4 regions of the Alteromonas sp. ABH4_453 genome follow, and region 4 is predicted to be linked to each of the others. Evidence: predicted binding sites of a transcription regulator. Region 4 holds the regulator's gene; each other region holds the start of a gene.

Region 1 (3,474 bases), 140 kb from region 4:
GTACGGTAATCGACTTTGTTCGTGACTTGTTACCAGCTGACCAGCGTGACACCGCAACCTTAGCGGGAGAGCTTCCTAGCTTTGCTATTCCTATGGTGCCGTTCACCTGGGAAACTTTCATGATAGTACTACCAACCTCAGTGATTCTCTGCTTGGTCGGTCTTATTGAATCGCTTCTTACTCTTTCACTAATTGATGAAATGACGGATACCCGCGGACGTGGCAACAAGGAGTGTGTTGGCCAAGGCGTTGCAAATACCGTAAACGGTTTCTTTGGCGGTATGGGCGGTTGTGCCATGATTGGCCAAAGTATGATTAACATTAACTCTGGTGGCCGTGGCCGCTTGTCTGGTATTACTGCTGCACTTGTACTATTGGGCTTCATTCTATTTGCTGCACCGCTTATTGAAATGATCCCGCTTGCTGCTCTTGTTGGCGTAATGTTCGTCGTGGTTATTGCTACCTTCGAATGGGCGTCATTCAGAATTATTCGCGGCGTAAACAAAGAAGATGCCTTTGTGCTATTCCTAGTAACAGGCGTTACCGTTATTGCCGACCTTGCCATTGCGGTGGTTGTGGGTGTTATCGTTTCAGCCCTAGTATTTGCATGGAAACACGCTCGCCATATTGAAGCGAAGTCGCACATTGATAACGACGGCTGGAAAGTCTATGAACTAGATGGCCCGCTTTTCTTTGGCTCGGTATCGCATTTCAAAGACTTGTTTGATATTGCTAACGACCCTAACGATGTAGTTATTGATTTCAAAGACTCTCGTATCTGGGATTCATCAGGTATCGACGCACTAGATACCCTTGCAGATAAATATGAAGAGCAAGGTAAGAAACTACACATTCGCCATATCAGTGATGAATGTCGTTCACTGCTTCGCAAAGCCGACAAATTTGTTGAAATTAACGTGGTTGAAGACCCTCGCTACCGCGTAGCGACGGATAAACTGGCCTAAGTTATTTGATACCCTCAATGCACCAAGTGAACACAGTTTTGCGTTTGTTTGGTGCAGTTGTGAGGTCTGAATAATGCTTATTTTGCAGTAAATCAAATAAAAAACAATGAATTACGTTTTTGGCACTGAACTTGGATAGCTATAAACGTAAAGTGTGTTTTGGTGATTTGTGTCAATCGCTGAAAATTGTGTGATTTATAACACTCCGTAAAATGTGTTAGCCGACCTAAACCGTTGGCAAAATAGGCAACGAAGCCCGCATCAACGAAAGTTGAAGCGGGCTTTTTTTTGTCCCGAAAAAAGGGGAATACCATGACTTCATTGGACTCAAAAACGCAAATTGTTGTCGTAGGCAACGGCATGGTGGGGCACCATTTTGTTGAGCAGCTTCACCAAAGCGATGCCAATGTAGAAATAACCGTTTTATGCGGCGAGTCACGCCTTGCGTACGACCGCGTTTATCTGTCATCATTTTTTAGCGGCGCTAGTGCTGATGACCTAGCGCTTACTACACCCGCTCAGTACGCCAAATGGGGCGTAAACGTAGTCACCAATGCCTTAGTGACCGATATTGACCGTGACAATAATAAAGTGACGACTTCAGAAGGGCAGGTGTTTAGCTACGACAAACTGGTGCTAGCCACGGGCTCATATCCATTTGTGCCACCCATTCCTGGCAACGATCAAGAGCATTGCTTGGTGTACCGCACCATAGACGATCTACTCGCTATTGAAGCTTCAGCAGCGGTGAGCAAAGTAGGCGTTGTCGTTGGTGGCGGTCTTCTAGGTTTAGAAGCCGCTAACGCATTAAAGCAAGCCGGTCTCGACACCCACGTGGTTGAGTTTGCCCCGCAGCTTATGGCGGTACAGCTAGACCAAGCAGGTGGTAATGTTCTTAAGGACAAAATTGAAGCATTGGGCGTTATGGTTCACACTCAAAAGGCAACGCAAACTATTGAGGCCGGTGATACCTGCCGCTATAAAATGGTGTTTGGTGACGGCACTGCACTAGAAACTGACATGATTTTATTCTCTGCCGGTATTCGACCTTCCGACCAGCTCGGCAGAAAGTCAGCGCTAACACTGGGTGAGCGCGGCGGTATTGTCATTAATAACCATTGCGTAACGTCTGACCCCAATATTTACGCTGTGGGTGAATGTGCGCTGTGGGATAACAAAATCTTTGGCCTGGTAGCACCTGGCTATACCATGGCGCGCACGGCTGTAAGTCATATAACCGGCGGCGATGCTGAGTTCACTGGCGCAGATATGAGTACCAAACTCAAACTAATGGGTGTAGAAGTGGGCTCCATTGGCGATGCACACGAACGTACAGCCGGTGCGCTTAGCTACACCTATTTGAATCAGCCCGAAGGCGTATATAAAAAGCTGGTGGTAGATAGCGAGCAAAAATACATACTTGGTGCTGTTCTTGTAGGCGATACCAGCGACTACGATACGCTTTTGCAGTATGCGCTTAACGGCATCGAACTGCCTGAACATCCAGAGAGCCTAATTCTGCCCTCATCCGATGCCGCACCAGCGCTAGGTGCCGATGCACTACCAGACACTGCGTCTATATGCTCGTGCCTAAATGTAACGAAAGGCGACATTGTCTCAGCTATAGAAGGAGGCTGTTGTAGCGTTGGCGATGTAAAAGGCGAAACCAAAGCCAGCACAGGGTGTGGAGGTTGTGCTGCCTTACTTAAAAATGTTGTGGATAGCGAACTTGAAAAGCGCGGTGTTGAAGTATCGAAAGCGATCTGTGAACACTTCAATTACACCCGACAAGAACTGTTTCACATTGTTAAAGTTAACGGCATTCGCACCTTCGACGAGCTACTAGAACAGCATGGTGAAGGTCTAGGGTGTGAAATTTGTAAGCCCGCTGTCGGCTCAATTTTAGCCTCGGTGTATAACGACTACATTCTTAAGGCTTCACATCTTCCTCTGCAAGACACCAACGATATCTACCTTGGCAACATGCAAAAAGATGGCACGTACTCCGTTGTACCGCGTGTACCTGGTGGCGAAATAACGCCTGAGAAGTTGATTTTGCTAGGTGAAGTGGCAAAAGAATACAACTTGTACACCAAGATCACGGGTGGTCAGCGCATTGATTTATTTGGAGCGCGCGTAGAGCACTTGCCGGATATCTGGGAAAAACTCGTCGCTGGCGGTTTTGAAACCGGCCATGCTTACGCGAAGGCACTGCGTACCGTGAAATCGTGTGTGGGCAGCACATGGTGCCGCTACGGTGTACAGGACTCTGTGGGCACTGCCATTGATTTAGAGAATCGTTACAAAGGCTTACGTGCACCGCACAAAATTAAATTTGCCGTTTCGGGGTGTACCCGTGAGTGCGCAGAAGCCCAAAGCAAAGACATTGGCGTTATTGCTACCGAGCAAGGCTGGAACCTGTATGTTTGCGGGAATGGCGGCATGAAGCCTCGACATGCAGACCTGTTTGCCACCGACCTAGATACCGAAACCCTAATTAAGTACATCG
Region 2 (3,474 bases), 180 kb from region 4:
GTGAGTTGTCCGTCGACATAAGAACCTTTTATGCATCTACGCGGGATTTAAATTGTTGAACTGCACAGCGACACACAGTCTTACAGTACAGTAGAATTAACCCCAGTATTGACTTAACTGTTTAGTTGTATAGTGTACCCCAAAAATACGCAGGTAACGTCATAATGGCTCTAACAATTTCAGCACAATTAGATAAATTTGTATCATCTTATGTCGAACTGGCCGAGGGCGAGGGACTCAAGATAGCATTTGATAGCGAGTGGCCCTCGCCGTGCTATGAGACGACGGCGCAAGACGGTAAGCTTGTTAGATGGTCTCCTACGCTTCAATCGCCTATGCAGTCTTTCAGTAATGTTGAAGAGGCATTATCGCTAAAGCTAAATCCTGACTACTGCGAGTATTTTACTCGTTACTACAGCGATAATTTAAAGGCTAATGCCCCGCAAGGTCGCTGTGAATTGCTTCAAGTTTTCAATTCCGAAGATTTCGAGCGACTTCAGCAAAACTTGATTGGGCATTTGTTGATGAAGCAAAGACTTAGGCAAGCGCCAACATTGTTTTTTGGTTTAACTGACGAGGAAGATTTTATTTTAACCGTTGTCAACGAAAGTGGCGAAGTGGCACTCGAGCAGGTTGGCAGAGAGCCTACGAAAATTCTTGCGCCATCTCTTGCGGTGTTTATTGAGCAACTTACACCTGCTATATGACGTTAATGCGTTGACTAACGTCAATCAGACCTAAAATTACCGGCCTGCAAGACTAAAAGCTATTGGGCGTTAATAATTTGATGTAGCGCCCGCTTCAACTCCGCTACTTCTTTTTCTAACGACTCTACCCGTGCATGCAAATTGCCCGACTCATCAGTTGTGGCGACAGGATTATGTTGTGCTACGTCTTCTTCGTTAGATACCTCTAACTCAGGTTTGTGTGCGTTAAATCGCTTTATCGCTTCAATAGCTTCGGTTACCGACACCTTAAAGGGAGCTTTTGCACGTAAAATGCCTACGGACGGTGTTTTTCCTTCTTTATGCATTTGAAGGCACAAAACGTGAAGTTGCTGCAGGTTAGCGTTACTCATAATACGAAAATGGTTCAAAGTCATGAATAGTAGCAGTGTAGCCTGTCTACGTAGTCAATTTCACTAATAAGTTACTGATTTCACTATTTTTCAAAGCCTTCGTAGATTGGAGTTGTTAAGATTGGTATAAAAATCAATGATTTAATTTTTGGCCTTAATCTTGTTTATCAATCATAAATTACATTATCACGCATAAACGCAGTGGTTCTTACGTTAGCGTATTTATGTCTATTCAGTGTCGGTTCACAAAGTAGGCGTAGTATCGAATAAAAACAACACACATAATTAAGGAATTCACATGAAAACGGTTCTTCTTTCAGTAGCTTTGGCATCTTCAGTTTTGCTTTCAGGTTGTGTCGTATCAGTAGGTGGCGGTTCAGATAGTCACTATGGTGCTGATTGGGAAGACAGAGAGTTTAACAATCGTAAACACATTGCGAATCTTGAAACAGGGACAACTTACGAAAGTGTATTGAGAAAAATGGGCGTTGCGGATTTCAACGAACTGTTCGAAAAGCAAGACGGCACATATCGCGTACTTTACTACCGAACTCAAAAAACGATGGGCGATGGTATCACCACAAAAGACGAGTGTACGCCGTTGGTTTTCAGAAATGGAAACTTAGTTGGCTGGGGTGATAGTGCTTATAGCTTAATGCACTAATAAGTCGTTAGTTTGTAATTGATTACGAAAGTAGATATTACTTACTACTTTTAAATGTTAATAAAAAGTTAACATGTAGGGGTTTTTCGCGTAGGCTAAAGTTTAATCAGTTTAAGTGGGTGGTTGGCGCAATGATAAAAGTTGTGCGGTAGTGTCCACTTCTCCCATTTTATTTAAATGGGTAAAAGCAGCTGTATAACTTTGCGTACAAGGAGCCCCTGATGAATACTGATGCTATTAATAACGCAATAGCCCCCTTGCAAGACACGGTTAAAGCCATCTATCTATCTGTCGATGATCTCAAAGTTGCCGCCTCTATTCTTTACAATGCGTATGTAGATGACCCATTGTTCGTTGACATTTTCCAAGCAGAAAAAGAAGGTTATGAAAGCCGTCTACGGTCAGCTATCCGTGAAGAGCTCAATGCATTTTGGGTTGCAGAGCAGCCGATGATTGGCCTGTTCGATGATGAGCGGCTTATTGCCGTTACATGCTTGACCGCGCCCGATGCAGCATTTGGTTCAGGACGTTACTGGCACTGGAGACTGCGGATGCTTTTAACGGCAGGTTTGTTCGGTACAAAGCAAATGCTAGAAAAAGAAGAAAAAGTGCGAGCATTAGTTCCCGCCGATAACTTCCACATGCTGAGTTTCATCGCAGTACATCCAGATTATCAACATCATGGGCTTGGGCATATATTACTTGGCGCTATTGATAGCGTGGTAGAGGAAGATGAAAAAAGTGAGGGGGTTTCGGTGTTCGTGACCATAGAAAAACATCGCGCTTTCTTTAACGATGACAATTATCAGGTTGTAGGACAACTAAGCCTTTCTCATGTGAACGGTGAAGTAATGTTCAGGCTAAAATGATGCTTTTTTATTCGATGTGATGCTTCTACCAAAACCTCACCCGTTGCAGTTCCAATCTTTACACCAAATTTACTACAGCGTTTGTAAGACATTTCCTACAAACGCTGTGAGTGATCTTACCTAAATGATGAAAGATTAATTTATACTAAAGTATAAAGTTATTGATTATGTTGAAGTTTTTAAAAATTAGTCAAAAGTCGTACAAGAATCTTTCTTAAATCTCTGTAATTCAATATGGCGGTAATAATTGGAAGGGATACTATGAACATGTCACAAGGAAACACGACGAGTCACGGATTGAGTCAAGGATCATCAACGGAATAAGTTAGGACAACTTAAGGATGAGACTCTCACAAGGCAGTGGGGAAAGGGAAAGGAAAGCAGGTAGGACACTGCATTAACAGGATGTTAGAAACGGATTTTAAAGGATATAAAGGGATTCAGGGACGTAAAATGTGAAAGGACTTCGCATACAGGATGTAGCAGGGAAAAATGGACGAGAGCTAGCAAGGAGCTAGAGGCAAGGAGCCAACGGCAGGATAGCCATCAAGGAATTTCTAGTTTGCATGGACGAGCAAACCAAGGACGAAAGAAGGACATGCTAAGGGATTGGCAAAGCTGTAGCAGGATGTGCAGCAAATAATGGAACGAGGGAAGGGAACGTCAGCGGAGTCTGACAAGGACAGCCTCAGGAAGAGGAACGCTGTATGAAGGATGTACAGTAAATTAGGATAAAAGGAAAGGGACCTACGCATGGATGTGTAGCTCGCACAGGAAGGCGCGAGAGTAGATGGAAAGGGGCGTATACGGATTTTAATCGGGAAGATTTTAGTCGCAAAGGATAGCGGAGAAGGATACTCAAA
Region 3 (3,474 bases), on a different contig from region 4:
GCCAGCTATCATTTGTGACAACAACTATATTGGCGTGGTGAGAGACCCCGTCAAGAGAGAGTATATTTGTGTGAACGCTGCGCTGGTCAAGGAAGCTAAACCTACATTAATAAAACCCAATAAAAAAGCGGTTGAGATTGTGTTAGATAGCGAACAACTATCGGCAGAAGATCACGAGGTGCTAAACCAAGCGGTTTGGCCTCGAGAGAACAAGCTGATAGGGCTAGCACATTTTAAAAAGCGTGAAGAAGCGTGTGATAGCCTTATGTGGTGTGTCAAACACCGTAGTTAGCTCTCTTTAGATTTACAGCCTTGAGATTAGTGTTAATCCGTGATTAGCGCTAGCTCGGTAAATAGCGGGTAGTGATCTGAGCCTATGCTTTCAAGCTTCTCTATATTGACCAATGCAAAGTGTTTCGAGTGAAACACGTGGTCTAATGGCCATTTCACTAAAGGATATTTCGCGTGAAATGTATTAAAAAAACCGCGCCCCTCTCGTGGGTCTAAAAGTCCGCTTATTTTCTTGAATTTTCTGGTAGTAGGTGACCAAGCCACATCGTTAAGATCGCCAGCGACGACGATAGGCCCCTCTGTTTCAGCTATTTCTTCCCCCACAACCGTAAGTTCTACGTCTCTGGGCTTTGCATACGTGTTTTCTGTTGGGCTTGGTGGTTTTGGGTGAAGAAAATACAGTGTGACATCTCGTTCATTAAGTTTGATTTTCACTCGCATAGAGGGAACATCATCTTCAATTAAAAATCGCAATGAGACCTCTTCAAAGGGGACCTTGCTGTATAGATGCATACCGTAGAGGTTTTCGAGTGGGCAAAATTTACGATATGGGTATTCAGACTCAATTTCACTGATGCCTTTCTGCCACTTCTCATTAGATTCCAACGTTACAAGAAAATCGGGTTGCTTATTTCGTACATGTTCAATGAGCTTGCGAAAATCGTCATTAGGCATATACACATTGCTTGATAAAAGGCTTAGCTTTTGGCTCGCGCTCTCAACCTGTATGTGCCTAACTTCTCTTTTATATAAAGGGGTATAAGGAACGATCCAGACAACCTGATAAATAAGGCTCACTGTTAATCCAGCTACAATAGTTATTGCGAGGCTATCAATCTTTGCGTAATAGGCTAACTCAATAATATGCCAAGCAATTAACAAAGCAATTATAGCTGCTATCTGTAATCGCGGAAATTCCCAAACTCTTACTAACCAATGAGAAGAAGGGAGCAAAGGGGCCCAGCTTACGGCTATAAATAAGACTGAAACAGCAGTAAGTGCAGTATCCATGTCTGGTTGGTCCTTTAGTTTAATTAACGAAGAACGCTTCACCTGCTAATTCGGCCTGCAAAATCAAATTGATGACCATAGCCAGTGAAGCGATACGAATCGTTATAGCTACGGCGGCTTTGTGAAAATAGTTTAACCTAGGTATCACTGCAACTAGGCGGCGGCCAACGGCGAAAAGTTAGTTCCTAGTACAATCGATAGGAACTTTTCTTACGTGAAGTTGACGAGTCTTGGGCATGAACAAAATTAAGTAAAAAGTTCTCAAACAAAGGCAAAGTTTGCAAAACAAACTTACTTTATTAGACCTAAATTTTAATATTTATCATTAAAAACAATACTTTATTTTGTTGGCAAGGAATTGGCATGACTATCTTCGAGTTTCGACAAAGGAGAAATGTTATGAAACGTTCAATTATTTCTATGATTGTTGCTACAACTTTGACCACAGCTGCATATGCAGGTGACATGGGCACTGACAGCACAGAAAATAAATGGGAAAAAGGCGCCAAAGACGCATGGATTGATGGCAAAGCAGAAGCAACGCTGTTGTTCAATGGTAACCTTGATTCATTCGACATTAACACTGACGTTAAAAACGGAAATGTTGTTCTTACTGGTAAAGTTGAGAACTCTGTTGATAAAAAGCTAGCGGAAGAGCTAGTGGCGAATATCGACGGTGTAACGTCTGTAGATAACAAGCTAACGGTTGTCTCTGACAAAGATATGGATGGCGATATGTCAGATGACATGGAAGACACGGTTGACGAAGGTACAAGCGAGTTGACTGATGCTAAAATCGCCACAGTAATCAAAACCCGTCTTCTTATGGATACTGACATTTCAGGTTTTGATATTGATGTTGACGTGGAAAACGGTGTAGTAATGCTGACTGGTGAAGTTGATTCTGATGCCGAGCGTGACTTGGCAGTAGAAATTGCTAAAAATGCTTCTGATGTCAAAGATGTAGAGAGCAACTTGCGTGTAGTAACTGAAACCGCAATGAACTAAAGGTTCTTTTCATCATTTTCACAAAAAAGGGGCGCTCGCCCCTTTTTTCTTATCAAATATTAAACAAGCATATAATAATCGAAGTCAATGCTTCTATTCTTCGTTAAAGAGTACTATCTGCCAATTTCAGATTGGACCTCTTTGCGATATTCAGTGCAACCATCAAAAACAAATTAGAGTTCGTAGATAGTAATATCAGTTCCATTTTGCTTACTACAATGCGCTTTATGTTCACGTACTTGTTCTGAATCCAAATAAGCATATGCACCGCAGACGTCAAAACTACCATGTTCAAATCACGTTAAATTTCAACAATTTTTCATTCGTTTAAATCAAAATTTTCATCTGAAATTACTCCAACATTAGCAAGAACCGAAGCGAGAATTAATGTAAGAGACATTAAAACGGGCTTCATCCATGGGATAACTGAAACGTCAAATAACCACAAGGCAGTAGGCATTGTCTTTGTTTTAGACATTTACACCTCTTGGCAGACAAACGCTTACCGGTACACCTCATACTTAAGTCAATATTATTGGTAAGTCCGGTTGAGGGGGAATATTGCATTTTGTAATGCCGATTTAACTATCTTACAAATCAATTGACAAAGTAATGAAATCTTTAAATAGATTGCCTTCGAGAGGGAGGGGAATTTGTATTATTGCTGTTTTTATTACTGAACCTATTGTCTTCTAATACTTATGTCTATTTCCACGGCAATATTTAGCACGAAAAATGAACTTTTTGGTAATGCCAAACATGCGCTGAACACTTTATTCTTCATCTACTGGCAATTTTGAAGTCGTTTTTACAAACTTTTTTTGGATAGGCTTTGATTAAACCCGAAAGAAAAACACGGAAAATTTCTCTTAAAGTGTGTAGAAAATTCTCTCAATATATCTTGCAGTAGTAGTCGTGCTTCATATCTTACTGAATTGCAAAGAAATATATTGTGGTATAGAAGCTGCAATTAAAAATCACACATAGTTATCAAATTAGCGCATTGTTTGGCTTACCTTAACTCTTTAGCGCTAAGTTTATTAATTAGATTATGAGCAGTTCACAGATGGTCAAGGAGTGAGGCATGAACATTTTAAAGTGGGTTTATTCAGCTATAGTTGTTTCAGTTGTAATAGCATTAATCGGTTTGTTCGGCCAAGGCAA
Region 4 (3,474 bases):
AGACTCGGCTTTAATGGCTTCTGAAAGCGATTTATTAAGCTTGGCGAGAGGGTGAAGACGACGTGTTTCGCTAAAACGCTTAACCAGAACATCATCGCTCGCGTCAATGTAAACAATGGTCATCGACCACGAAGAAGGCAGGTAGTCTAGAATTTCGACCAAATCGTCAGGATTTTTAGGTAGGTTTCTCACATCGATACTTACCGCGACCTGATCGTACTCGTCAACAACTGTATGGGTTAAGGTGGGAAGTAAGTTTACCGGGATATTATCAACACAGTAATAACCTAAATCTTCCAATGCGCGAAGTGCGACAGACTTACCAGACCCCGAACGACCACTGATTATTATCAGCTTCACCTACTTTCTCCCTAATACTCTGGTTTTATCACATACGCGTTGTTGAATTAGGCACCTACTAAACGGTTAATAGGCGCTTAATGTTTAACTTATTGCAGATAGAATATCGTCACTTGTCGTTGCGCGACGTATTGCTTTAATCGTTTCTTTGTCGCTTAGTTTACCAGCCACGGTGGCCAGCGTTTGAAGGTGTCCTTCGGTTTGTTCCTCGGGAACGAGTAGCGCAAAAAAGATGTCTACGGGTTTCTCGTCAAGGGCATCGAAGTCAATTGCTGGCGTGCTGGTTACAACAATGGCAATCACTTTCTCAAGGCCCGGCAGGCGTCCATGGGGCAGGGCGATACCATTGCCAATGCCTGTACTACCCATACGCTCTCGAGCCATCAAACTGTTGAGTACCGTTGCCTGATCAATGTTCTCGTTTTGCTTGGCAGCGATATCAGCGATGATCTCAAGAATTCGCTTTTTACTATTACACTGAACCGCACACTCGGTGCGGTCCAGACTTACGATGGCTTGTATATCCATGCTCAATTAACTACTAATGTTTTTTCAGTTTTTCCTTATGCTTGATTACCTGCCGGTCGAGTTTATCAACCATGCTGTCAATCGCCGCATACATGTCGGTATTTTCTGAGGATGCGAATACTTCAGCGCCACTTAAATGAACGGTCGCTTCGGCTTTTTGATTTAATTTTTCAACGTTCAGGATGACATGCACATTAGAAATGTGATCAAAGTGACGTTCAAGTTTGCTGAACTTCGTATCGACATAATTACGCAAAGAGTCGGTGATTTCGACATGATGACCAGTAAGGTTGATTTGCATATTTCGTCTTCCTTATATTATTAAGCCCGTTTAAATAAGGCTTTTGCGTTGGTTCGACGGCGGGATCGATAACGATTCCCGGTATTTTGCTATTGTTCGCCTAGCGACTTTTATGCCTTGCTCGGCCAACAATGAAGCAATCTTGCTATCACTTAGCGGCTTACTAGGGTTTTCCGCAGCCACTAACTTCTTGATCAATGCACGAATCGCTGTAGATGAACACTCACCACCGGACTCGGTTGCTACGTGGCTTGAGAAGAAATACTTCAATTCAAAGATGCCACGGGGCGTATGCATATACTTCTGCGTTGTCACGCGCGAAATAGTCGACTCGTGCATATCTACCATTTCTGCGACATCATTTAGCACCATTGGTTTCATCATTTCCGGGCCGTGCTCAAAAAAGCCCATTTGCTGCTGCACAATGCAATTTGCAACCTTCATCAAAGTATCGTTGCGAGATTCAAGGCTCTTAATGAACCACTTGGCCTCTTGCATGTGTGAGCGGATGAATTGCGAGTCACTACTGTTTTTGGCACGGCGACTCATGGCAGCGTATTGCTGGTTTACACTTAACTTAGGCAAACTGTCAGGGTTCAGCTCAACCACCCAACGGCCATTTTTCTTGGTTACTGAGACATCAGGAATAACGTACTCAGGCTCTTTAGTAACTAAAGCACTACCTGGGCGAGGATTCAAGGTTTGGAGTAAACGCATTGCTTCGCGCAGCTGATCTTCTTTCAATCGGCTCTTACGCATTAGCGTGCGGTAGTCTTTACTACTCAGTAAGTCTGAATATTCTTCGATAAGTTGCTTCGCCTCTGTAAGCCAAGGCGTATCGTCTGAAAACTGACGCAACTGCACCATAAGACACTCTTGAGGTGTACGAGAACCTGAACCAATGGGGTCGAACATCTGAATGCGTTTGAGCACGCACTCTATTTCGTCCATTTCGATAGGCTCTTCTAGATCATCGTCGTTGACCGCTTCTAAGATATCGTCAAGAGTAACGGTTAAATAGCCTGATTCGTCAATTGAATCGATGATTGCTGTAGCGATGGCGCGGTCATTATCTGAAAAGTGAGTGAGGCGCATTTGCCAAAGAAGATGTTCTTGGATGTCTTCTGTGGTCTCACCTTGGAAGATTTGTTCATCATCATTAGAAGGACCAGGTGCTGGCGCGGAAGAAGCCGAATAATACTCATCCCAGGTACTGTCGATAGGTAGCTCATCGGGAAGATCATTTTTCTCCAGTGCATCTCCTGCTTCTAGCGTATCGCTTGATGCTGAAGCTGTAGCTTCAGCCGCGCTATCGTCACTATCGACATTATTCTTTTCTACCTGCGGCTCGTCGTTACCTTCTTCCACTTCTAAAAGCGGATTTGAATCGAGGGCTTCTTGTATCTCTTGCTGGAGATCAAGTGTAGAAAGCTGCAGCAGTTTAATAGCCTGCTGAAGCTGAGGTGTCATTGTAAGTTGTTGGCTAAATTTTAGCTGTAAAGATGGTTTCATCTACGTCTTATTTAAATGCTCTAAATTAAATATACCAGAGCGAAACTGAAAAATGACAATTAGGTTACACTAACTATAGCCTGAATTGTTCGCCTAGGTATACGTCCCTTACTTTTTGATTACTTAAAACCTGTTCCGCAGTTCCTTGCGCAATAAGCTCGCCATGACTCACAATGTACGCTTTTTCACAAACATCCAATGTTTCACGTACGTTATGGTCCGTGATAAGGATACCAATACCCCTATCTCGCAGATGCTGTATTATCTTCTTTATATCATTAACTGATATTGGATCAACACCGGCAAATGGTTCGTCTAACAAAATAAATTGTGGTTTTGCTGCCAGAGCGCGGGCAATTTCAACGCGGCGCCGTTCTCCCCCTGACAAACTCATCCCGGTACTATTACGTATATGGTTGATATTAAATTCATCAAGTAGGGCGTCTGCTTCTTCTTCTTGTTGTTGTGAATTTAAATCTTTACGGGTCTGCAAAATGGCCATGATATTTTCATGTACCGTTAGCTTTCTAAAAATCGATGCCTCTTGCGGGAGATAACCTATACCACGGCGTGCACGCTCATGCATTGGCTGATGAGTAAGCTCATTGTCATCAATTTCGATCTTACCTTTGTCTAAGTTGACCAAACCGACAATCATGTAAAAAGTAGTAGTCTTACCAGCGCCGTTGGGGCCAAGAAGACCGACAATTTGACCAGTAGACACTGAAAGACTTACGTCGCGCACTACCTGTCGCGATTTGTACGATTTAGCA

What was found. The regulator sigma-54, encoded in region 4, starts transcription at its own class of promoters, with help from an activator protein. The targets are predictions, from matches to a motif close to GTTGGCACGNNNNTNGNNT.
Region 1: nirB (nitrite reductase large subunit NirB) is a predicted target of sigma-54. The motif match lies at 1,084-1,102, and genes of this name have one in related genera.
Region 2: ACXAGV_RS10595 (DUF3192 domain-containing protein) is a predicted target of sigma-54. The motif match lies at 1,226-1,244, and genes of this name have one in related genera.
Region 3: ACXAGV_RS11580 (BON domain-containing protein) is a predicted target of sigma-54. The motif match lies at 1,649-1,667, and genes of this name have one in related genera.

The regions. Positions count from the first base shown of each region.
Region 1 covers NZ_JBSWXP010000004.1:103,550-107,023, forward strand. The annotation lists gene ACXAGV_RS09240 (SulP family inorganic anion transporter) at 1-965, shown strand, start outside; gene nirB (nitrite reductase large subunit NirB) at 1,278-3,474, shown strand, end outside.
Region 2 covers NZ_JBSWXP010000004.1:419,504-422,977, forward strand. The annotation lists gene queF (NADPH-dependent 7-cyano-7-deazaguanine reductase QueF) at 1-19, opposite strand, end outside; gene syd (SecY-interacting protein) at 165-707, shown strand; gene ACXAGV_RS10590 (hypothetical protein) at 767-1,078, opposite strand; gene ACXAGV_RS10595 (DUF3192 domain-containing protein) at 1,377-1,742, shown strand; gene ACXAGV_RS10600 (GNAT family N-acetyltransferase) at 1,964-2,611, shown strand.
Region 3 covers NZ_JBSWXP010000005.1:182,077-185,550, reverse strand. The annotation lists gene ACXAGV_RS11590 (hypothetical protein) at 1-292, shown strand, start outside; gene ACXAGV_RS11585 (endonuclease/exonuclease/phosphatase family protein) at 325-1,302, opposite strand; gene ACXAGV_RS11580 (BON domain-containing protein) at 1,702-2,310, shown strand; gene ACXAGV_RS11575 (hypothetical protein) at 2,630-2,788, opposite strand; gene ACXAGV_RS11570 (hypothetical protein) at 3,395-3,474, shown strand, end outside.
Region 4 covers NZ_JBSWXP010000004.1:243,859-247,332, forward strand. The annotation lists gene rapZ (RNase adapter RapZ) at 1-360, opposite strand, end outside; gene ptsN (PTS IIA-like nitrogen regulatory protein PtsN) at 445-888, opposite strand; gene hpf (ribosome hibernation promoting factor) at 902-1,189, opposite strand; gene ACXAGV_RS09815 (RNA polymerase factor sigma-54) at 1,220-2,701, opposite strand; gene lptB (LPS export ABC transporter ATP-binding protein) at 2,775-3,474, opposite strand, start outside.